One region of the Bradyrhizobium sp. 604_D8_N2_3 genome, then DNA from elsewhere that is predicted to be linked to it. Evidence: riboswitches for the same ligand, from Rfam matches in the RefSeq annotation. Region 1 holds a riboswitch; the other holds the start of a gene.
The links. Region 1 has a riboswitch for glycine ahead of AB7245_RS28360 (D-amino acid dehydrogenase). Riboswitches for the same ligand answer to the same signal wherever they lie in the genome.
Positions count from the first base shown of each region.

Region 1 (12,021 bases):
AGCCTCGACGTAAGGCTCCTCGCGCGCGGACAGCACGACCGAGCGTACCAGGCGTGCCACGCGCGGTATTTCGGGGATGGTGATCGCGACCAGCACGGTCCAGATGCTGGCGCCGGACAGCGACACCACGGCGATCGCGAGCAGGATGCTCGGCATCGCCATGAGGCCGTCCATGACGCGCATCAGGACGGCATCGACCAGCTTGAAGAAGCCGGAGACGAGGCCGATCGCAAGGCCGATGACGATCGACAGGATCGCCGAGCCGATGCCGATCAGGAGCGAGATGCGGCCGCCATAGATGACGCGCGACAAGAGGTCACGGCCATAGGCGTCGGTGCCGAGCAGGAACTGCGCCGAGGCCGGCTTCAGCCGCTGCGAGGGCGCAAGCTGGACCGGATCGTGCGGCGCGATCAGCGGCGCCAGGATCGAGACCAGCACGATCAGCGCGAGCAGGATCGTGGCCGCCGCAATGATCGGCGTCGAGGTGAGGAATCCGAAACGCGGCCGCAGTGGCGACGTGATCGGAATGGACGACTGGGGGAGGCTATCGACGGACATATTGTTGGTATCCTTGCCTCAGTACCGGATCCGGGGATCGAGCAGCGTATAGGCGACGTCGATCAGGAGATTGACGACGACATAGATCAGCGACGTCAGCAGGATCATCGCCTGGATGACCGGATAGTCGCGCGCCAGCACAGCGTCTACCGTGAGGCGGCCGATGCCGGGGATGTTGAACACGCTCTCGGTGACGACGACGCCGGAAATCAGCAGCGCAAAGCCGGTGCCGATTACGGTGATGACGGGCACCGCGGCATTGCGCAGCGCATGGCGCATCATCACGGCGACCTCGTTGATGCCCTTGGCGCGGGCGGTGCGGACGTAGTCCTCACCGAGCACGTCGAGCATCGCCGCACGCGTCATGCGCGCGATCAGCGCGATGTAGATGAACGAGAGCGCGCAGGTCGGCAGGATGATGCGCTCGAAGAACGGTCCAAAGCCGTTGAAGATGCTGCGGAAGCCCTGCACCGGCACCCAGCGCAGGTCGATCGCGAAGACCTCGATCAGGAGATAGCCGACCACGAACACCGGCACGGAGAAGCCGAGCACGGAGAGGCCCATCACGAAACGGTCGATCCAGGTGCCGTGCTTCCACGCCGCGATGACGCCGAGCGGCACGGCGACGATCACGGCGAGAATGATCGTCGAGAGCGCGATCGAAATCGACGGCTCGACGCGCTGGCTGATCATCTTCATGACTGGCAGGTTGGAGATCAGCGACGTTCCGAGATCGCCGTGCAGCAGCTTGTTCACCCAGGTGATGAATTGCACGATCAGCGGTTCGTTGAGGCCGAGCGAGTCGCGGATGCGTTCCAGCCGTTCCGGCGTGGCGTTATCGCCGGCGAGAATGGCGGCGGGATCGCCCGGCGTCAGCCGCAGCAGCAGGAAGACGAACAGCGCGACGACGCCCATCACGGGCACCGCGGCCAGAACGCGGCGAATGAGATAACCTAGCATGCACCTATCTCCGGCTGCGGAACTTGTGGGGCCGAGAGGCCCCTGTGGAATCGGTTCTGTCTATCATGCACGCCTGTCACTCGGGCTGGAAAGCCGGCCGGAGAAGCCGACCTTTCGGGGCAAATTGTGTGCCAAGGGCAGGGCGGTCGCAAGAGGCCGCCGAGCCTCCGATATCGGCCACTCAGGATGCATGGCGGAACTCGCGCTCAACCCTGAGTGAGGGTGCGGTCGGCGGTGCGTTGAGCCCGCGCCAGCCGTCGATGGTCCCGGCAATCATCTGCGCGGTCGCCGCCGACAAGGTCCAGCCGAGATGGCCGTGACCGGTGTTGAAGAACACGCCCGGCATCCGTCCTGCGCGCACCACGGGCATCATGTTCGGCATCATCGGCCGCAGCCCGGCCCAAGGCACGACCTTGGACGTTTCGACGCCGGGGAAGTTGCTGCGCACCCAGTCGACCAGCGGCTGCACGCGGTCGGCGCGGATGTCGCGGTTGAAGTCGTTGAATTCGGCGGTGCCTGCGACGCGGAAACGATCGGCGCCGAGCCGGCTGGTGACGATCTTGGCGGCTTCGTCGAGCAGGCTCACGGTCGGCGTCGCATTGCGGCTTGCGGCAGTGTCGAGCTGAACGGTGATCGAATAGCCCTTCACCGGATAGACGTTGACGCGCTCGTCGAGGAGGGCGGCGAAGTGGCGGCTGGCCACACCGGCGCAGACCACGACGCCATCCGCCTTCAGCATGCCGCGCGCGGATGCGACAGCATCACTGGCCGAAAGATCAGCCCAGCCGATGACAAAGCCGCCACCTGCCTGGGCAATGGAATCGATGTTGGCTTCGTGGATAAAGGTCGCGCCGCGCCGCTTGCAGGCTTCCGCAAGTCCGCGCGTGAACTTGTGGATATCGCCGGTCGCATCCGACGGCGTGTAGAAGCCGCCAAAATAGTCCTTGCGCAGCGTCGGCTCGATGGCGCGGATCTCCTCCGGCGTCACCGGGCGGCGATCGAGCCCGCCTTCCTTCAGCAGCGCATTGACCTGCAGGCCGGATTCAAAACCCCTCTTGTCGTGATAGATGTGCAGGATGCCGCGGCGTTCGAGATCGAAGTCGATGCCTTCGCGCTCCGCGATCTCGAACAGATGCTTGCGGGCTTCGATCGCGAGCCGCGTGGTCTGAACCGTGTTGGCGCGGTAGTTGCCGATATTGGCGACGAACTCGCTCATCCACGAATATTTGTGCCAGTTCGGCCGCGGGTTCATCAGCAGCGGCGCATCGCGCCGGAACATCCAGCGCAGGCCTTTCAGGATCGTGGCGGTGCTGTTCCACACTTCGGCATTGCTGGCGGAGAGCTGTCCGCCGTTGGCGAAGGACGTCTCCATCGCGGCGTAGCGGTGCTTGTCGAGCACCGTCACCTTGTATCCGCGTTCGAGCAGGGCATAGGCGGTCGTTACGCCGGTGATGCCGGCGCCGATGATGGCGATATGGGTCATGGCAGGTTCGGGGCTCCCGTGAGTTAGAGTCGGCTAACCGCCGGCCAAAGGCCGTTGGCGGCGCCCCATCTGTCACGGTTACCTGAGAGCTTGATCCGGCGCGGACCTCGGCGAGGTCAGCTCCGGACTATCCCCTTCGGTGGACGTCACGACCACATTGGCCGTGCCGCCTCTCTCCAGATCGTCCTGACGATACGGTCCTTTTGCCTGAGAGTTTCCGGGGCGGTTGCTCCGTCGGCGCCGCAACGAAAGCCTGAACTCTCGTTGCGATCTCTCCCGCATCGTCGCGTGGACAATCGAGCAGTACGATGCGCCTCATTTTTGGACAAGGCTAAATTTAAACCGCGACTGCCAACGCATTGTGCAGTGCGAAGGCTGCGCTGTCAGTCGAGCGTCGCCAGCAAGCCCGCCATCAGGCGCCCGCGTTCAACCAGGCTCTCGACCTCGATGAACTCCTCCAGCGTGTGGCCGTTGCCGCCGCGCACGCCGAGGCCGTCGAGCGTCGGGATGCCCATCGCGCCGGTAAAGTTGCCGTCGGAGCCGCCGCCGGAGCTCGCATGCGGCAGCTCAGTGCCGAGCGATTTGGCGATGCCGCGCGCCTTTTCATACAGCGCCATGGTGCCGGCATCGGGCTCCCATACGGGGCGCGTGACGCCGCGCGTCACCTTGAACGTGACATCATTGGACGTGCCCGACAGCGCCAGCATCCGCTCGACGCCGCGGTCGAGATCGGCCTGGCGCTTGGCCATGGACAGCGCCTCGCCGGTGGCGGTCGTGGCAACGCAATTGACCCATTGTCCGCCATGCACGACGCCGACCGAGAAAGTGCAGTCCTCCGTCGTCATCGCGTCGATGGCGAGGATCTGCCGCGCCATCTCGCGGATCGCCGAGCGTCCGGCCGACAATGTCGCGCCGGCATGGCTCGGCCGGCCCGTCGCTTCCAGATTGAACCGCGCGATGGCGTAACGTCCGGTGGTGACACCGTTGTCGGCGCGGCCCGGTTCGGGCACCAGCACATATTTGTTGCGCGCGGCTTCCGCCTCGATGATGTCTCGCGTCGAGGGCGTGCCGACTTCCTCGTCGGGCGTGAACAGCACGGTGATCGGCAGCGGCGTGGTGAAGGAAGCGCGTGCCAGCTGCCGGATCGCTTCCAGCGAGAGATAGTTGCCGCCCTTCATGTCGTAGATGCCGGGGCCGTAGCACTTGTTGCCATCGCGCCGCCATTTCAGCTTCTCGATGGTGCCGACCGGGTGGACGGTATCCATGTGGCCGGCGATCAGGATGCCCGGCTCGCCCTGTTTCGGATGCGGGAAGCGCGCGCGGATCACGCCGCCGAAGCCCTGTCGACCGCCGATGCGTTCGATCGTCGCACCCATGATCGCCATATCCCGCGCTGCGATATCGAGCATGCGGTTGACGGCGCCCGCGTCCCAGGTCGGGCTCTCGCATTCCACCCAGGTGCGCAGGCCCTCGAGCATCGCCTCGGAATCGAAGGGAAGATTGGCTGGATTCATCTTAATGTCTCTCAAGCTCGAAAGATGGAACGCGCATTGCATTGGCGCGGACGGGACTGGCGGAAAGCGTTGTAGAGCCAAACCGATCTTTGTGGAGCCCGTGGGCGCGCCGCTTGGGGCTGCAGCGAAACCGGATTGACGCGCTCAGCACTGTCTGCAAGTCTCGAAAGACAAAGGCATCGCATGAGGTTAGTTCGCCTAAAGAACGAACCGAATGCTCAACCAATAACCTGCCTTTGAACAGTTTCACGTCAGGAGAAACTTTTATGTTGAGCTTGATGCGCCGGGGGCGTCGCGCGTTCGCCTCCACACTTGCGCTATCGGTCGTTGCGCTTTCGACGGCGATGGCCTCGCCGGTACTTGCCGCCGCCAGCAAGACCATCACCGCGGTGATGCATTCGGATCTGCGCATCATCGATCCGATTTTCACCACCGCCTACATCACGCGTGACCATGGCTACATGGTCTACGACACGCTGATCGCGACGGACTCGAATTTCAAGATCCAGCCGCAGATGGCGGACTGGAAGATCTCCGACGACAAGCTCACCTACACCTTCACGCTGCGCGACGGCCTGAAGTGGCACGACGGTACGCCGGTGACGGCGGAGGACTGCGCCGCTTCGCTGAAGCGCTGGGCCGCGGTCGACGGCATGGGCCAGCAGATGATGCAGTTTACTGCGAGCATCGAGGCGACCGACCCCAAGACGATCACGCTGAAGCTGAAGGAGCCCTACGGCCTCGTGCTCGAATCCATCGGCAAGCCGTCCTCGCGCGTCGCCTTCATGATGCCGAAGCGTCTCGCCGAAACGCCGCCGGACAAGCAGATCCCCGAGCAGATCGGCTCCGGCCCGTTCAAGTTCGTGCAGGGCGAATTCCAGCCCGGCGTGAAGGCGGTCTACGTCAAGAACACCGACTACGTGCCGCGCAAGGAGGCGTCGAGCTGGACTGCCGGAGGCAAGCTGGTCAAGGTCGATCGCGTCGAATGGATCACCATGCCGGATGCGCAGACCGCAGTGAACGCGCTGCAATCGGGCGACATCGACTTCATGGAAGTGCCGCCGTGGGATCTGCTGCCCGTCCTTGAAGGCAATGCCGACCTCAAGACCGAGACGCTGAACAAGTTCGGCTACCAGACCCTTGGGCGCATGAACTTCCTCTATCCGCCCTTCGACAATCCGAAGATCCGCCGTGCCGCACTTCTGGCGATGAACCAGAAGGACGTGCTCGACGCGCTCGTCGGCAATCCCAAATACTACAAGATCTGCGGTGCGTTCTTCATCTGCGATACGCCGTTCGCGACCGACGTCGGCTCGGAATCGCTGGTCAAGGGCAACGGCATGGCGGAAGCCAAGAAGGCGCTCGCCGAGTCCGGCTATGACGGCACGCCCGTCGTGGTCATGGTGCCCGGCGACGTCGTGACGCTGAAGGCGCAGCCGACGGTCGCGGTGCAGTTGCTCCGCGAGGCCGGCTTCAAGGTCGACGCGCAGGCGACCGACTGGCAGACGGTGGTCAGCCGGCGCGCCAGCCAGAAGCCTCCGAAGGAGGGCGGCTGGAACATGTTCTTCACCAACTGGGTCAGCGCCGACGTGTCCAACCCGATCGCCAATCTGTCGATCGGTGGCCAGGGCAAGAAGGGCTGGTTCGGCTGGGCGGAAAACGCCAAGATCGAGAAGCTCAAGGACGACTTCGTCCGCGCCGCCTCGCTCGACGATCAGAAGAAGATCGCGACCGAGATCCAGAAGGAAGCCTATGACCAGGTGATCTACGTGCCGCTCGGCCAGTATCTGGCGCCGAGCGCGTGGCGGAAGTCGCTCACCGGCGTGCTCGACGGCCCGGCGACGCCGGTGTTCTGGAACATCGACAAAACCGAGTAAGGCGAGGGCGCCCAGCGCGCCTTCCCCGATTGTTACGCGGCGTCGCTGTCATCAGCGGCGCCGTTTTCGTTTGTCAGCCTCGCGTCAGCTTTTAACTCTTCCAATGTCCATTTATTGCTATTTGTTTCTGACTTGAAATAGATGTGCGCAGTTCGCACATCACTTCCTTCCTGCATTTGAGTCCCGTGTCGATTGATTTTACATTTCGGGCGATGGCCGAGCGGTCCGATCGCGCGCCGGCGCGATGGCGGCGGCCTTTCCTGCGCTGGCTCGACGGCGTCGAGACGGGCTGGGCGGTGCCGCTTCTTATTGTGTGCTTCGTCGCGCTCTGGACGGTCTATCTCGCCGTCGCCTATGCCGGCAGCGGCCTGCACCCCGATACCCTCGAGGCCTGGACGCTCGGGCGCCGTTTCGCGTGGGGCTACCACAAGCATCCGCCGCTGATGGGCTGGGTTACGGCGGTGTGGACCTCCGTCTTCCCGCTCAGCGACTGGTCGCTGCAATTGATGGCGATGGCCAATGCCGGGCTCGCCCTGTTTTTCGTCGACCGGATCGCACGGCAGTTCGTGACCGGGCACAAGCGCATCCTGGTGCTGCTGCTCCTGATGCTGACGCCGGCCTATCAATTCCACGCCCAGCGCTTCAACGCCAACGCGGTGCTGCTTGCGCTCTGGCCGCTCGCGACCTGGTGTTTTCTGCGCGCGTTCGAGACCCGCAGCGCGGCCTGGGCGGTCGCGGTAGGATGCACCACGGCGCTGGCGATGGTCGGCAAATATTATTCGGTCTTCCTGGTGGCGAGCTTTGTATTTGCCGCGCTGGCTCATCCCGCGCGCCGCGCCTATTTCACGTCCGCTTCGCCGTGGATATCGGTCGTGGTCGGGCTCGCGGTGTTGTCGCCGCACATCTACTGGCTCGCGACGACGGGGGCGTCGGCCTTCACCTACGCGATGGCGCACGCCAACGGCAACTTCGTGAGCTCGCTCGGCGAGGTGCAGAACTTCCTGCTCGGACTCGTGGCGGCCATCAGCGTATCGGCCGTCTTCTGGGTGATCATCGCAGGCACACGGCTGAAACAATTTGCGGCCGACTTCGCCGCGATGAGTTCCGGCCTGCGGCTTCTTCTTTACGTTGCGATCGGCACGATCGTGCTGCCGGTCCTGACGTCGCTGGCGATGGGCACCGATCTGCCGTCGCTATGGGCGCTGCAAGGGCTGTTCCTGTTCGTCGTGCTGATCGTTTGCGGCACGCGCTACCCGATCGAAAGATTCTACACCGTCAATGTCACGGTCATCACCGCAATCGTTGGGCTCGCCGCTGTCTTCGTCGCCGCCCCGATTCACGCCGTCTATCGCAACAATCACGGCTACGAAGAGGGCCGGAATTTCTACGCGCAGGTAGCTAACGAGGTTACTCGCGAATGGCACGAGCTGACCGGGGAACCGCTCAGCGCCGTCAGTGGCGACGATTCGCTGGCCTTTGCGACCGCGTTCTACAGTCCGGACCATCCGTATTACGCGCGGCCGTTCGAGTTTCAGTACACGTGGGGCATGCCGCGAAAGACGACATTGGATCGCGGTTGGGCCGCGCTCTGTTTCAGCGGCCAGGACTATTGCGGCAGGTGGATGGAGTCCGTGTCCGCGCGCGCCGAGCATTTCGTCAAGCGCCAGTTCACCGTGCAGGCGACGCTATGGGGCAAGCCCGGCCTGACGCGGGACGTGGTCGTGCTGATCGTGCCACCGCGAACAAGCAGCGCGACGCCCGAGAGCGCCGCGCAGGACTTCAGCGCCAGCAGGCGCCCGACGGACTAGGCTTCGCGCTCAGCAGTGGCTGTCGCGGATTCGCTCGAGGCCTTCGCTCGCGAAGGGGGGAGTGAACGCAGTTTGGTCGGCGCCCGGCGTCGGGCGTTCCGTTTCCGCCCGATCCGGGGTGGTGTTGTCTTCGCGATGTTCCGGTTCCATGAGGCGGCCTTTCGAATTGCTGCAGTACAACATCGATGCGGCCGGGAAGTTCCTCATGCGATGGGACGATGATGCGGCTTGAACAGCCGTCCCTTTTCCACCACCAGCACGATCGCAAGCGCCGCCAGCGTCGACAGGAAGAAGCCGACCGAGAACGGCAACAGCGTGCCGTCGAAACTCTGTCCGATCGCCATGCCGACGACGATGCCGATCAGCGTCGTGATCGAGCCGTAGAGCGAGGAGGCGGTGCCGGCGATGTGGCCCTGCGGCTCCATGGCCAGCGCGGTGAAGTTCGCGACCATCATGCCGAACGAGAACATCATCAGGGCGGACAGCACCATGAACAAGGAGAGCGGCAGCATGCCGAGGCTTTCCGTCAGCAGCATCACGCCCGCAACCGCGGTGTAGAGCGTCAGCGCGCCGTGCGAGATCACGCGCATGCCGAGCCGTCCGACCAGCTTCGCATTGAGGAAACCGGCGATCGCGGTGCCGGCCGCGATCGCGGCGAAGGCAATCGGGAAATAGTGGCCGAGATGATAGACGCCGGTGAAGACCTGCTGCGCCGAGAAGACATAGGCAAAGAGCGCGCCTATCACGCTGCCGGCGGCCGTCGCATAGCCGATGGTCTGGCGGTTGGTCACGGTCTGCCGGAACGCCGAGAGCACGTCTGCGGGCGCCAGCGACCTGCGTTCGGACTCGGGAAGGGTTTCAGGCAGCCGCAGCACGCTCCATGCGAGCGCGAGCAGCCCGTAGAGCATCAGGACGACGAAGATGCCGCGCCATTGCGTGACCAGCAGCACCGCCTGCCCGAACGAGGGCGCGATCACCGGCACCGCGATGAACACCATCATCGCGAGCGACATCACGCTCGCCATCCGGCGGCCGACATAACAGTCGCGCACGATCGAGGTCGCGATCACGCGCGTTGCCGACGTGCCGAGCCCCTGCAGCGCGCGCGCCAGCAGCAGCGTCTCGAACGAGGGCGCGGCGACCGCCAGCACGCTCGCCACCGCATAGACGGCCATGCCGCCGAGCAGCACCGGGCGGCGCCCGAAGCGGTCCGACAACGGGCCCATGACGAACTGCCCGGCGCCGAAGCCGATCAGGAAGGTCGAGAGCACCAGCTGAAGATGGTTGGCGTTGGGAATGGCGAAGGCTGCCCCGATGTTGGGCAGCGCCGGCAGCATCATGTCCATCGCAAGCGGATTCAGCGCCATGATGGACGCGATCACGATGACGAATTCTGGAAAACCCATGGGCCGGTGTCCCGAGGACACCCAATCGTCGGCATTGACGTCGGACAAAGCTCACCTCTGAAAATCAGAGGCTTTTTGATCGGTTATGCTGCGTCGCACAACCCATGTTTCGGGATGGCTGACAGGCGGGTGCACAAGAATTGGTGATGTCGCCGGCTCGGGAAGGGCTGCCTCGTCCATCATCGCGCGCTACGGGCCTGCTCGACCAGGCCGAGCGCCAAGCGTCCCGCGGTGTCGACATAGTCGAGATCGCGATGGATCAGCATCACGGTCGTGGCGCCGTCGAGCAGGATCACGAGCTGGCGCGCGACCGCCGCTGCACCGGCAACGCCATGCCCGCGCAATTCGGCTTCGAGCCACGCTTCAAAACGCTTCTTGTGCGCCGCGCCGGCCTTGACCGCGGGATGTGCCGGCGTGTTTGCGAGCTCGGCGATGGTGCGCAGGAATCCGCAGCCGCGCCATCGCGGCGTATTAACGGAGCGTCCGAGCCTTGCGAAGAGACCGCGGACCTTGTCGGCCACCGTGCCCTCGGTCTCGGCGAACCAGCGCATATAGAGCTCCAGCGTCGGCTGGTCCCTGGCCGCGATGGTCTCGGCGACGAGCTCGTCCTTGCTGGTGAAGTGATAATAGAGCGTCTTCTTGGTGACGCCGGCCTTCTCGGCGACCGCGTCCATGCTCACCGCCCTGATGCCTTCGCCATAGAACAGGCGCGTCGCCGCGATGACGATCTGCTCGCGAGTGGTGTCGCCTTTGCCTGACATCGCGAATGTATACTGCCTAGTGAGTATACACGACAAGAGCGCTGTGGCTGACTTCCGCGCCTGTTCGACCTGGAATTCGACTTGGAAGGAGCCTGCACTTGTCCGATCTCATACTCTCCGAAACGCGAGGCGCTGTCGCGCTGCTGACGTTCAATCGCCCGAACAAGCTCAATGCGCTGAGCTACGCCCTCGTCGACCGCCTGATGGCGATCCTCGATCGTATCGAGGACGATGCCGATATCCGCGCCGTGATCCTGACCGGGGCGGGCGACCGCGCCTTCTCGGCCGGCGCCGACATCGCCGAGTTCTCGGAGAGCGTGAAATGCGGGCCGGACGCGGCGGTAAAGGCCTTCGCGCGGCGCGGGCAGGCGATGACGGCGCGCATGGAGGCATTTCCGAAGCCGATCATCGCCGCCGTGAACGGCATCGCCTTCGGCGGCGGCTGCGAGATCACGGAAGCTGTGCATCTCGCCGTCGCGAGCGAGCGGGCGAGCTTTGCCAAGCCCGAGATCGCGATCGGCATCACGCCGACCTTCGGCGGCACGCAGCGCCTGCCACGGCTCGCAGGCCGGAAGCGGGCGCTCGAATATCTCCTGACAGGAGATTCCTTTTCACCACAGCGGGCTCATGAGATCGGTTTGGTCAACCAGGTCGTGCCGCACGGGCAGCTGCTGGACGCAGCCTTCGCGCTGGCAGACCGCATCACGCGGCATTCGCGCCTGGCGGTCGCCCGGGTCATCACCGCCGCCACGCGGGGCCTCAACGTCTCGATCTCGGAAGGCCTCGCCATCGAGAGCGAGCAGTTCGCACGCATGGCGGCGACCCGGGACGCGCGCGAAGCACTCGATGCCTGGCTTGCCGCCCGCTTGTCGCGGTAGGGGTAGCGCGGCGGATCTGGCGGTCACGGCGACAGGGAACCTGTTCCCCTGCCGTCCAGACGGACGGCTGGCAACCAGGGATTCACCATAAGCGCGAGCGCAACGCACAGGGGAGATGAATCCGCAACCCATCCTGTCCATGGTGGCACGGCCTGGCGCCGCGTTGGCGCCGGGAGAAACCTGGCCAAGCAAGGTATCCGATTGTGTCCGACGTCACCGGTGCAGCACGATGGTTGGACCCCTCGGCCGACATGGCTTCGCGGCGGAACTTCTGGCTTGCCTGCCTGATCGCACTGACCGCAATGCTGGTGCTCGGCAATCTCGCCAACGACGCCGTGCTCGATATGAAATATGGCTGGGACACCCGCGTCAATTGCGCGGCGGTCGAGGCGTATGCCAGCGGGCTCGATCCCTATTTCGTCAAGAACCTGAAGGGCACCAAGCTCTCTTATCCCTATCTCCCGGTGACGCTGGATGTCTTCCGCCCCATGTGCGCGGGTGGACTTCTGGTCGATCACTACAAGGGCATCTTTCCTGTCCTCGCCGTGCTTTGCGGGCTCCTCTTGCCCGGTCTTGGCCGAACGCGCTCGGGCGCGCGCGATGTTGCGCTGAGGGTGCTCTGCACGCTCGGCGCGTTCGTCGGTTTCGAATGGGTGCAGGCGTCCGGCAACTTCGCGATCCTGAGCGGCATGCTGACTGCGATTGCGCTGAGGTTTCTGCTTTCTCCGTCTGCGTCCGGCGCGTCTGAGGACCGCAGCTTTCCCTTGCGGTTCGCC
Region 1 is NZ_JBPWPM010000001.1:5,895,690-5,907,710, reverse strand. Features, by position in the region: gene AB7245_RS28370 (ABC transporter permease) at 1-558, opposite strand, end outside; gene AB7245_RS28365 (ABC transporter permease) at 577-1,518, opposite strand; gene AB7245_RS28360 (D-amino acid dehydrogenase) at 1,700-3,001, opposite strand; glycine riboswitch at 3,069-3,183, opposite strand; glycine riboswitch at 3,187-3,290, opposite strand; gene AB7245_RS28355 (M20/M25/M40 family metallo-hydrolase) at 3,385-4,515, opposite strand; gene AB7245_RS28350 (ABC transporter substrate-binding protein) at 4,782-6,392, shown strand; gene AB7245_RS28345 (glycosyltransferase family 39 protein) at 6,605-8,200, shown strand; gene AB7245_RS28340 (multidrug effflux MFS transporter) at 8,404-9,606, opposite strand; gene AB7245_RS28335 (TetR/AcrR family transcriptional regulator) at 9,786-10,367, opposite strand; gene AB7245_RS28330 (crotonase/enoyl-CoA hydratase family protein) at 10,466-11,245, shown strand; gene AB7245_RS28325 (hypothetical protein) at 11,449-12,021, shown strand, end outside.

Region 2 (12,021 bases), 170 kb from region 1:
ATACCGGATGCGATACATGCCGAACCAACCCGGGCGTGCCGCCATGGTTCAGGAGGTCGGCGAGCTCTCCGCCCATCTGGTGGTCTAGGCCGAGGTTGGACGGAGAGCCGCGCGCCGGACCCCCGTCGCATGACAATGCTAGGAACGTGCCATGACAGTCGTGTGAAACTGTCGGCGCCGCTCAGTGGAGATCAGGCCACAAATGAAATGAAAACGCCGCCCGCTTGAAATGAAGCGCAGGCGGCGGCGTTCCAGCCCCGAGAGGGATTAGCAAAATCCCGGATATTGATCAGTCCGAATGGATGACGAGAAGGTTCAACGGCACAACGCGACCAAGCTCAAATGGATGCGTGGCGGCGCTGCGTCGAACTGGGCATTGAAATCCCCCAGCCCAATAGATACGGGCAGGAGACGAGATCGTTTCACACGCGCAGAGGCGGATTAGGGCACTTCTTTTCCGTGGTTCTATGAATGGCGAGCTTGCGCGTTTTTCCCGGAGGGATTGTCGGCTGACAGCGTGGCTGACTTGGAAGGCTACATCGAAATCCTTTTGCGAAAGCTTCGCCGGGAAGCTGGCAAAGAAGCCGCCAACTGAGGCGGCCTTAACCGGTCTTCCGTTCGAGCATCGCCATTTCAACTTGGTCGGCCAGGACTGTGAGATGACTTGCGAGGCGGTCGAATAGTTCGCGCTTAGCGGCGTCGGTCGCGGATGAGAGCGCACTCCGCCGCGTCCTTCCGCAGCTTCTCAAGTTGAACCAGATGATCTTGCATGGCCCGCTGGCCCGCTGTTTCGAGAACCAGCGGAGTCAACGCGACGGGCTTACTTCGGCGGCTGCAAGCCGGATGATTTCAACCATTCCTCAATGCGGGCGGCGACATCGGATTCGTGGGCCTTCTTCAAAAGAGCCTCTTGCTCTGGGGCCGCCTGCAATTGTTCTGCCTTTTCTCGCGCTAGTCTGGCTTCCTTGATGAGCCGCTCTCCAAGCACTCTATCCGGTTTGAATCGGAAGCGCTTCATGACTTCCTCCTGTCACAAAGTTCGCTCTGCTTAAAACTTTCAAGGGGCACAGAAGTTCTACGGAACTCTACACCTCATGTTCGCTTAGCGGAACACATTCGTTTGCGGTCCGTTCTTCAAATCCAAATCGGGCCACCGCGAAAATCAAACTAGGCCACCGCGCTCGGAAACCAGGCCAGCATCCGGGTACTGCCGAAATAGGCCACTCGGGATTGCAAAGTAGGCCACTGGTAGGAACTAAGGGATTGCCCGCCCTGTTGCATGTTGTTCCTCCCTCTAAAGGAACAGCCTTATGGCCGACGACAACAATAAAAATCCAAATGAGAAGCAGCCCGGCGAGAATCCGGACGGCAAGTACCATTTCAATCCTGGGAACATGGCCGGGAAGAAGCCCGGGGATCCGGAGCAGACTGCCGAAAACCGTGGCGAGCAGCCGCACGAGGACAAAGAAAAACCCGCCGGTTAGATGCCGGCCACTCGCAGATGCGAAGTAGGGCCACTATAGGACCGCACCGGACGGCGGCTTTATGGCCGGCCACTCACCGAAGAAAAATGGGAATGGATTGTTTATCCCAGGATCGGGCAAGGAGATCGCTTCGCAGGAATGGCTCCCACTAGAGCGGCCTCAAAGGGAGCGCGGGCCTACATCGATGAGAAGCTGGATGGAAAAGAGGCCGCCAACTGAGGCGGCCTCAAATCATCAGGATCAGCCAGACGATTAGGCCAGCGTTCACGGTGCCTACGGTGACAATACCTGTCTGAATAAGTCGCTCGGTCATGGTGTCACCCCCCGATTGAGAGGGAACCCTGCGCTCAATCGGAACGAGCGTCTATGCAGATTGTGCCAGAACCGGGAAATTTCGGTAATATATGACGGCGTGTTCCGCCCGTGAATACACCTTATGGTTGGCCCAGAACAAAACAGGCCACGTGTCATTTCAAACCAGGCCAATGTCGCCGGAAACAGGCCAGTACCAAAATCCGCGAAAGAACATATTGCGAACTTGGAACAAATAGGGTACATTACTTTTATCGCCGGCCCGCCCCGCCAATCGTTTGTCCCTCTAGCGAATCCTCGCCATAAGGAGCACGACCCAATGTCCAACACTGCCCTGCGTATCGTCGAAGGATCTTCCATGGACAAGAGTAAAGCTCTGGCCGCCGCGCTCTCCCAGATCGAGCGCCAGTTCGGCAAGGGCTCGGTGATGAAGCTCGGCAAGAACGACCGGTCGATGGATGTCGAGGCGGTGTCCTCGGGTTCCCTCGGGCTCGACATTGCGCTCGGGATCGGTGGTCTGCCGAAGGGGCGCGTCGTGGAAATCTACGGGCCGGAATCCTCGGGCAAGACCACGCTGGCGCTGCACACGGTGGCGGAAGCGCAGAAGAAGGGCGGAATCTGCGCCTTCATCGACGCCGAGCACGCGCTCGACCCGGTCTATGCGCGCAAGCTGGGCGTCAACATCGACGAGCTCCTGATTTCGCAGCCGGACACGGGCGAGCAGGCGCTGGAGATCTGCGACACACTGGTGCGCTCGGGTGCGGTGGACGTGCTGGTGGTCGATTCGGTCGCGGCTCTGGTGCCGAAGGCCGAGCTCGAGGGCGAGATGGGCGACGCGCTGCCGGGTCTCCAGGCCCGTCTGATGAGCCAGGCGCTGCGCAAGCTGACGGCCTCCATCAACAAATCCAACACCATGGTGATCTTCATCAACCAGATCCGCATGAAGATCGGTGTGATGTACGGCTCGCCGGAAACCACGACCGGCGGCAACGCGCTGAAATTCTATGCCTCCGTCCGTCTCGACATCCGCCGCATCGGCGCGATCAAGGAGCGCGACGAAGTGGTCGGCAACACCACGCGCGTCAAGGTGGTGAAGAACAAGCTGGCGCCGCCCTTCAAGCAGGTCGAATTCGACATCATGTACGGCGAGGGCGTCTCCAAGATGGGCGAGATCCTCGATCTCGGCGTCAAGGCCGGCATCGTCGAAAAGTCCGGCGCCTGGTTCTCCTACGACAGCCAGCGCCTCGGCCAGGGCCGCGAGAACTCGAAAGCGTTTTTGAAGGCCAACCCTGACATCACCGCCAAGATCGAGACCTCGATTCGCCAGAACTCCGGCCTGATTGCCGAGCAGATTCTTGCCGGCACCCCCGAGCGCGACGCCGACGGCGAGGAGCCGGCGGACGAGTAAGACCTAACGCGAAAAATTATCGCGAGGAGCGGGCGCTGAAGACGTTGAGTTGCCGACGTCGTCAGTGCCCGTTTCGTTTTGGGGGCGTTCGCGATGAAACGCGTGATCCTGACCAGTTCGTCCGGCGTGGGTCTCACCTACGCAAATCGTGCCGACATGGTCGTCCCGTTTATCTTTCGCTTCGTTTCGGGGCCACTGCCTACCTCGCATCACCTCGAGCAATACCTGACGGGAGGCTATGTCAGAGGCGATCCAGAGGTGCGTTGGTCCGATCTTGTTGGCCGGTTGCCTCAGACCGGTCTAGCGCACAAGGAGACAGGCCTGATTTGGTTTTGCGAGACCTATGGCGTCGATCTCATCGAGCTGTGGTTCGACCCTGAGCCCAATAGTCAGTTGCAACTGATCTGGATCCTCGATTATTTGCGGTCCCATCCATCGATCACCGATCGTCTGAGATTGCGACGTGTCAATTTCGATCTGCGCGGAGCGGACGGCACAGAGCTTCGCGATCGTATGGTGCGGGAATTGGAGGTCGCGGACTGCGACTTCGAGATCGCCAACATGGCCTGGGAAGCCTACCGGGCGCCAACGCCGGAGCTCTGTTTCGGATTGCTCGGCAGGGATTTCCCCAGGCTGCCCTTCCTGAAGCCTGCGATGGAACAATTGCTGGCAGAACTGCCATCACCAATCACCGGACTAGGTACGACGGAAGCGCGGCTTCTCGACCTGATTGCGCGGGGGCACAACCGTACCAAGGAGCTGTTTCAACCGGACGGTCCGCTGCAAACGCGCGTGTTCGATCAATGGGAATTGGGCCCGCTGCTCGAAGGGCTTGGGTCCGGCCCAATGCCGGTGATCACGGGTCTCGATCCGAAACTCGCGACGCTGGCCCCGCACGATGCGCGAGGCCGCAACGCCGCCTTTCGCCGAAGCCGGCTATCGCTCACCGAATTTGGGGAAGCGGTCCTTGAAGGCCGGGAGGATTTCCGCCGTCAAAACCCGATTCGACGCTGGTGGGGTGGTACGCTTCTCACCAACGAACGGCTTTGGCGGTGGGACCGAAAGAACTGTTCGCTGGTTGCACCCTAGATACGCGTTCGGGGCCGTAGGGTGGGCAAAGGCGCGTAAGCGCCGTGCCCACCATATTCCAACGCGCACAAAGGTGGTGGGCACGCTTCCGCCTTCGCTCTTCGAGCTACGGCGGACAAGTCGCTTTGCCCACCCTACGAAGCTACGATCCCTTACTCCGCCGCTTCCGCGTAATCGCTGACCGGCGGGCACGAGCACACCAGGTTGCGGTCGCCGTAGACGTTGTCGACGCGGCCGACCGGGCACCAATATTTGTCGGTGCGCGAGGTGCCCACGGGGAAGCAGCCCTCGGCGCGGGTGTAGGCGCGATTCCAAGCATCATCCGCGATGTCGTGCACGGTGTGCGGGGCGTGGCGCAAAGGCGAAGCCTCGATCTTGAAGCGGCCGGCCTCGACCTCGGCAATCTCCTTCCGGATCGCGATCATGGCGTCGCAGAAACGATCCAGCTCCGCCTTCGATTCCGATTCGGTCGGCTCGATCATCAGCGTGCCCGGCACCGGAAAACTCATGGTGGGGGCATGGAAGCCGTAGTCGATCAGGCGTTTTGCGATGTCGTCCACGGTGACGCCCGACGTCGTCTTCAGCGCGCGCGGGTCGACGATGCACTCATGTGCGACGCGGCCCTTCGCGTTCTTGTAGAGCACCGGGAAGTGCGCATCGAGGCGCGCGGCAATGTAGTTGGCGTTGAGGATCGCGATCTCGGTGGCGCGCTTCAGGCCGTCACCGCCCATCATCAGAATGTAGATGTAGGAGATGGTCAGGATCGACGCCGAGCCGAACGGCGCGGCCGAGACCGGGCCGACCGGTGCTTCGGCTTGCGTCGCCGGATGACCGGGCAGGAACGGCGCGAGATGCGCCTTCACGCCGATCGGGCCCATGCCGGGGCCGCCGCCGCCATGCGGGATGCAGAAGGTCTTGTGCAGGTTGAGATGGCTGACGTCGGCGCCGTAATCGCCGGGCCGGGACAGGCCGACCTGCGCGTTGAGGTTGGCGCCGTCCAGATACACCTGGCCGCCATGGTCGTGGACGATGTCGCAGATCTCGCGAATGTGCTCCTCGAACACGCCGTGCGTCGAGGGATAGGTGATCATCACCGCGGCGAGATCTTTCGAGTGCTTCTCGGCCTTGGCGCGGAGATCATTGACGTCGACGTCGCCGTTCTTCTCGCAGGCGACCACCACCACGTCCATGCCGACCATCGCGGCCGAAGCCGGGTTGGTGCCGTGGGCGGAGGAGGGGATCAGGCAGATTTTTCGGTGCGTCTCGCCGCGCGCGGCATGATAGCCGCGGATCGCGAGCAGTCCGGCATATTCGCCCTGCGCGCCGGAATTCGGCTGCAGCGAGATCGCGTCATAGCCGGTGATGTCGCACAGCCACTTTTCCAGCCGCGCGAACAGCGCGTGGTAACCCTTGGCCTGCTCACGCGGCGCGAACGGATGCAAGGACCCGAACTCCGGCCAGGTCAGCGGCATCATCTCGGTGGTCGCGTTCAGCTTCATCGTGCAGGAGCCGAGCGGAATCATCGCGCGGTCGAGCGCGAGATCGCGGTCGCTGAGCTTGCGCATGTAGCGCAGCATCTCGGTCTCCGAGCGATGCGCGTGGAAGACGGGATGGGTGAGGAAGGCGGTAGTGCGCTTCAGCGCCTCCGGCAGCGCCTCGCGCGTGGTGGCGTCGATTTCGGCGTAAACAAGCGTGCCGCCGAACGCGCGCCAGACCGCCTCGACGGTCGCCGGCGTTGTGGTCTCGTCGAGCGCGATGCGGAGCGCGGTTTCGCCAACGCCGAGGTTGATTGTCTCGGCGGTAGCGCGCGCGACGATCTCGGCGCGCCTGGCACCGGCGTCCACGCTGAGCGTGTCGAAGAAGCTATCCGACTGCGGCGCGAAGCCGAGCTTGCGTAGGCCGGCGGCAAGCACGGCGGCGCGGCGATGCACGTTGCGCGCGATCTGCGCAAGCCCCTCGGGGCCGTGATAGACCGCGTACATCGAGGCGATCACGGCGAGCAGCACCTGCGCGGTGCAGATGTTGGAGGTCGCCTTCTCGCGGCGAATGTGCTGCTCGCGGGTCTGCAGCGCGAGGCGATAGGCCGGCATCCCGCGCGAGTCCACGGAGAGGCCGACGATGCGGCCGGGCAGCGAGCGCTTCAGCGCATCGCGCACCGCCATATAGGCCGCGTGCGGCCCGCCATAGCCCATCGGCACGCCAAAACGCTGCGCCGAGCCGATCGCGATGTCCGCGCCGAGCTCGCCGGGCGAGGCGAGCAGCGTCAGGGCCAAGAGATCGGCGGCAACGATCGCGAGTGCGCCCTTGGCCTTCAACGTCGCGATCGCGGGCCTGAGGTCGCGCACGGCGCCCGAGGAGCCCGGATATTGCAGCAGCGCGCCGAGCACGTCGGCCTTGTCGAGATCGGCGAGGGGATCGCCGACGATCAGGGTCCAGCCCAGCGGCTCGGCGCGGGTGCGCATCACCGCCAGCGTCTGCGGATGCACGTCCTTGTCGACGAAGAAGGCTTTTGCTTCGACCCGCGAGTGGCGCTCGGCGAGCGCCATGGCTTCGGCCGCGGCGGTCGCCTCGTCGAGCAGCGAGGCGTTAGCGACGTCGAGCCCGGTGAGGTCGCAGATCATGGTCTGGAAGTTGAGCAGCGCTTCCAGCCGGCCCTGGCTGATCTCGGGCTGGTAAGGCGTGTAAGCCGTGTACCAGGCGGGATTCTCCAGAATGTTGCGCTGGATCACCGCGGGCAAAACCGTGCCGGAATAGCCTTGGCCGATCAGCGAGGTGAAGACCTGGTTCTCTCGCGCGAGCTCGGCCATGTGCGCGATCGCCTCGGTCTCGCTCAAGGGCTTGCCGAGATCGAGCGGGGCGGTCTGCCGGATCGAGGCCGGCAGCGTCTCCGCCATCAGGGCGTCCACGCTCTTGGCGCCGACGGCCTCCAGCATTGCGGTGACGTCGCGCGCCGACGGGCCGATGTGGCGGCGAACGAAGGTGGCGGCGGTGTCGCCATTGGATTTGCGGTGCGCGGTCATCATGGGTCCTCGCTTTAGATTTCGCTGTCGCCGTCATGCCCCGCGAAGGCGGGGCATCCAGTAAACGCAGGCGTCACGGCTTGAGCCGAGAAGCCGCGGCGTACTGGATCACCCGCCCCAGTGCGCAGTGCGCACAAGGCGGGTGATGACACCGAATATGAGGTCAGAGTTCGCTTCATTTCACGCCGTGTGGGCCTTGTAGGCGGCTTCATCCATGAGGCCGCCGAGCTCGCTCTTGTCGGCAATCTTGATCTTGAAGAACCACGCCTTGCCTTGCGCGTCGGAGTTCACCAACGCCGGTTCGGCGGCGAGCGCGTCGTTGGTCTCGAGCACTTCGCCGGTGACAGGCGCGTAGACGTCGGAGGCGGCCTTCACCGATTCCACGACGGCGGCGGCTTCCGCCTTCTTCAGGCTGCGGCCGACCTTCGGCAACTCGACGAATACGACGTCGCCGAGCTGCGACTGCGCGTAGTCGGTGATGCCGACGGTGGCGACGTCGCCGTCGATGGCCAGCCATTCATGGTCGGAGGAGTACAGCGTCGTGGTCATTTTCTCAGTCCTCAGCGTTTGTAGGTGTTTTTTACGAAGGGCATGGCGGCGACCGTGAGCGGCAGCCGCTGGCCGCGCACTTCGGCGAAGAGTTTTGTATCGAGCGCGCTCGATGCCATGGGCACATAGCCCATCGCGACGGGCGCGTTCAGGCTCGGGCCGAAACCGCCCGAGGTGACCTTTCCGATCGGCTCGCCGCCCGCTTCATCCGCAAACAGCGGCGCGCCCTCGCGCACCGGCGCGCGGCCTTCCGTGCGCAGGCCGACCCGGCGGCGGCTCGCGCCGTTGTCGAAATGAGCGAGGATCACATCAGTGCCGGGGAAGCCACCGGCGCGGGCGCCGCCGCTGCGGCGGCTCTTCTGCACCGACCATTCCAGCGCGGCCTCGACCGGCGTGGTGGCGGTGTCGATGTCGTGGCCGTAGAGGCAGAGCCCGGCTTCCAGCCGCAGGCTGTCGCGGGCCCCTAAGCCGATCGGCATCACGTCGGGATTGTCCAGCAGCGTCCTGGCGAGGCGCTCGGCATCGGCCGCGGGGACCGAAATCTCGAACCCGTCCTCGCCGGTGTAGCCGGAGCGCGAGACGAAGCAGTCGAGACCGGCAACCTTGTGCGGGCCGGCGTCCATGAACTTCATGGAGGGCGCCTCTGCACACAATTTCGCCAATGCGGCTTCCGCCTTCGGGCCCTGCAGCGCGATCAGCGCGCGGTCTTGAAGCGAATCGATGATGCAGTCATCCGAGAGATGCGCGCGCAGATGCGCCTCGTCCCCTTCCTTGCAGGCGGCGTTGACGACCAGGAACAGGTGATCGCCGAAATTGGCGACCATCAGATCGTCGAGAATCCCGCCGTCCGGATTGGTGAACTGGGCATAGCGCTGCCGTCCCGGGGCAACCGCCACGATATCCTGCGGCACCAGCCGTTCCAGCGCGCGGGCGGCGTCCTCGACCTTGCCCGACTTCGGCCGAAGCGCGAGCTGGCCCATGTGGGAGACGTCGAACAGGCCGGCGGAGGAACGGGTATGGAGGTGCTCCTTCAGGACGCCCGCGGGGTACTGCACGGGCATGTCATAGCCCGCGAACGGCACCATCTTGCCGCAGAGGGAGACATGAAGCCCGTGAAGGGGCGTACGTTTCAGGGAATCTTGGTCGTCGCGCGCAAGCATCACGGGGCCCTCGGCGGTTCCCCGGGGACGATTCCCCGGTAGCAACCAGTCGAAGCCCCATCTGTCGCTGTGCCTGAGAGTATTATCCCGTCGGCGGACGTCGTCCGGGCTATGCCCGTCGGCGCCTCTTTCCAGATGTCGTCAAAGCCACGCGGTCCTTTTGCCTGAGAGTTTCCGGGGCGGTTGCTCCTTCGGCGCCGGCACCAAAGCCGGTCTCTCCCGACGTGGCCGTACGATACAGATGGGTACAGACCACAGGCCGGCCAAGCCTGTCAACGCGCACCTGGCGGCTTTCAACGGGATTGCAAACGGGGTTGCGCGCCTGCGGCAACTCACTGATCTCCTTGCACAGTTTCTGGACAGCGCAGCTGGCCTTGTCTAAAAGCGCTTTGACGCGCAGATATCAGCCCAAATGCCCGGTTTGGATGGCGTATCGCGGGTCCAAGCACACCCGATTGGATGAACATGAGCGGCGTCAACGAGATCAGGTCGACCTTTCTGAACTTCTTTGCCGAGAACGGCCACGAGATCGTGTCGTCCTCGCCATTGGTGCCGCGCAACGACCCGACGTTGATGTTCACCAATGCCGGCATGGTGCAGTTCAAGAACGTCTTCACCGGCGTCGAGAAGCGGCCCTATCAGCGTGCCACCACCTCGCAGAAATGCGTGCGCGCCGGCGGCAAGCACAACGACCTCGACAATGTCGGCTACACCGCGCGCCATCTCACCTTCTTCGAGATGCTCGGCAATTTCTCGTTCGGCGACTATTTCAAGGAGCGCGCGATCGAGCTGGCCTGGACCCTGATCACGCGGGAGTTCGGGCTCAAGAAAGACAAGCTGCTCGTCACCGTCTACCACACCGACGACGAGGCGGCTGGGCTGTGGAAGAAGATCGCGGGCTTCTCCGACGACCGCATCATCCGCATCCCGACCTCGGACAATTTCTGGGCGATGGGCGACACCGGCCCGTGCGGCCCGTGCTCGGAGATATTCATCGACCGCGGCGATCACATCTGGGGCGGACCTCCGGGCTCGCCGGAAGAGGACGGCGACCGCTTCCTCGAATTCTGGAACCTGGTGTTCATGCAGTACGAGCAGGTGACGAAGGAGGAGCGCGTGGATCTGCCGCGTCCCTCGATCGACACCGGCATGGGCCTCGAGCGCATGGCCAGCATCATGCAGGGCGTCGACAGCGTGTTCGAGACCGATCTGTTCCGCCATCTGATCGATGCGACGTCGTCAGCGCTCGGCGCCGGGCCGAACGAGCAGACCGTGGCCTCGTTCCGCGTCATCGCCGACCATCTGCGTTCCTCCGCCTTCCTGGTCGCAGACGGTGTGCTGCCCTCGAACGAGGGCCGCGGCTATGTGCTGCGCCGGATCATGCGCCGCGCGATGCGCCATGCGCAGCTGCTGGGTGCGAAAGAGCCGCTGATGCATCGCCTGGTCTGGGCGCTGGTGCGTGAGATGGGCCAGGCCTATCCCGATCTGATGCGCGCGGAGAATTTGATCGAAGAGACGCTGCGGCTGGAAGAGACCCGCTTCCGCAAGACGCTGGTGCGCGGCCTTGCCATCCTCGACGAGAAGAGCGCGTCCCTGAAGAAAGGCGACATGTTCGACGGCGACGTCGCCTTCACGCTGTACGACACCTACGGCTTCCCGCTCGACCTGACCCAGGACGCGCTGAAGTCGCGCGGCATCGGCGTGGATCAAGCTTCGTTCACCGACGCGATGGAGCGCCAGAAGGCCAAGGCGCGCGAGTCCTGGAAGGGTTCGGGCGAGGCGGCTTCCGAAGCGATCTGGTTCCCGCTGCGCGAGAAGCTCGGGGCCACCGAATTCCTGGGCTATGAGACCGAGAGCGCCGAAGGCGTGGTCTCCGCGCTGGTGAAGGACGGCCAGGAAACCGCGAGCCTCAAGGCCGGCGAGACCGGCGCGATCGTGCTCAACCAGACGCCGTTCTACGCGGAGTCCGGCGGCCAAGTCGGTGACACCGGCGTGCTCAGCGGCGAAGGCGGCATCAAGTTCCGCGTCACCGACACGCAGAAGAAGCTCGGCGATCTCTTCGTTCACGTCGGCACCGTCGAGAGCGGCGAGCTGAAGCTCGGCACCGCGCTCCAGCTCGAGGTCGATCACGGCAGGCGCTCCTCGATCCGCGCGCATCACTCGGCGACGCATCTCATCCACGAGGCGCTGCGCCAGGTGCTCGGCGATCACATCGCCCAGCGCGGCTCGATGGTCGCGCCCGACCGTCTGCGCTTCGACTTCGTGCATCCGAAGCCGATCACGGCGGAAGAGCTCGCCCGCGTCGAGGACATCGCCAACGACGTGGTGCTGGAGAATGACGAGGTCACCACGCGCGTCATGGGCGTGGACGAAGCGCGCGAGGCCGGCGCGCGCGCCCTGTTCGGCGAGAAATACGGCGACGAGGTTCGCGTCGTCTCGATGGGCCGGACCGCGCGGGAGCGCGGTGCCAACGCGCTCGGCTGGTCGGTCGAGCTCTGCGGCGGCACCCATGTGAAGCGCACCGGCGACATCGGCCTGATCACGCTGACCGGCGAGAGCGCGGTGGCCTCCGGCGTGCGCCGCATCGAGGCGCTGACCGGCAACTATGCGCGCAGGCACGCCAACGAGACCATGGCGCTGGCGAAGACCGCGGCCAACGAGCTGCGCACCTCGATCGACGACGTTCCGGCGCGCATCACAGCCCTGATGGAGGAGCGCAAGAAGCTCGAGCGCGAGCTCTCCGACGCCCGCAAGAAGCTCGCGATGGGCGGCGGTACATCCGTCGGGAACGGCGCAGCCGCAGGCGTGCGCGAGGTCGGCGACGTCAAGCTGATGGCGCGCGCGGTCGAGGGCATCGAGATGAAGGATCTCAAGAGCCTTGCGGACGACGGCAAGAAGCAGATCGGCTCCGGCGTGGTCGCCATCGTCGGCGTCACCGAGGACGGCAAGGCCGGGATCGTGGTCGGCGTCACCGCCGATCTCACCGCGCGCTTCAATGC
Region 2 is NZ_JBPWPM010000001.1:6,060,913-6,072,933, reverse strand. Features, by position in the region: gene AB7245_RS29205 (hypothetical protein) at 821-1,018, opposite strand; gene AB7245_RS29200 (hypothetical protein) at 1,311-1,484, shown strand; gene recA (recombinase RecA) at 2,116-3,204, shown strand; gene AB7245_RS29190 (hypothetical protein) at 3,298-4,293, shown strand; gene gcvP (aminomethyl-transferring glycine dehydrogenase) at 4,446-7,313, opposite strand; gene gcvH (glycine cleavage system protein GcvH) at 7,494-7,862, opposite strand; gene gcvT (glycine cleavage system aminomethyltransferase GcvT) at 7,874-9,022, opposite strand; glycine riboswitch at 9,166-9,254, opposite strand; gene alaS (alanine--tRNA ligase) at 9,488-12,021, shown strand, end outside.
Region 2: another riboswitch for glycine. It lies ahead of gcvT (glycine cleavage system aminomethyltransferase GcvT); the one in region 1 lies ahead of AB7245_RS28360 (D-amino acid dehydrogenase).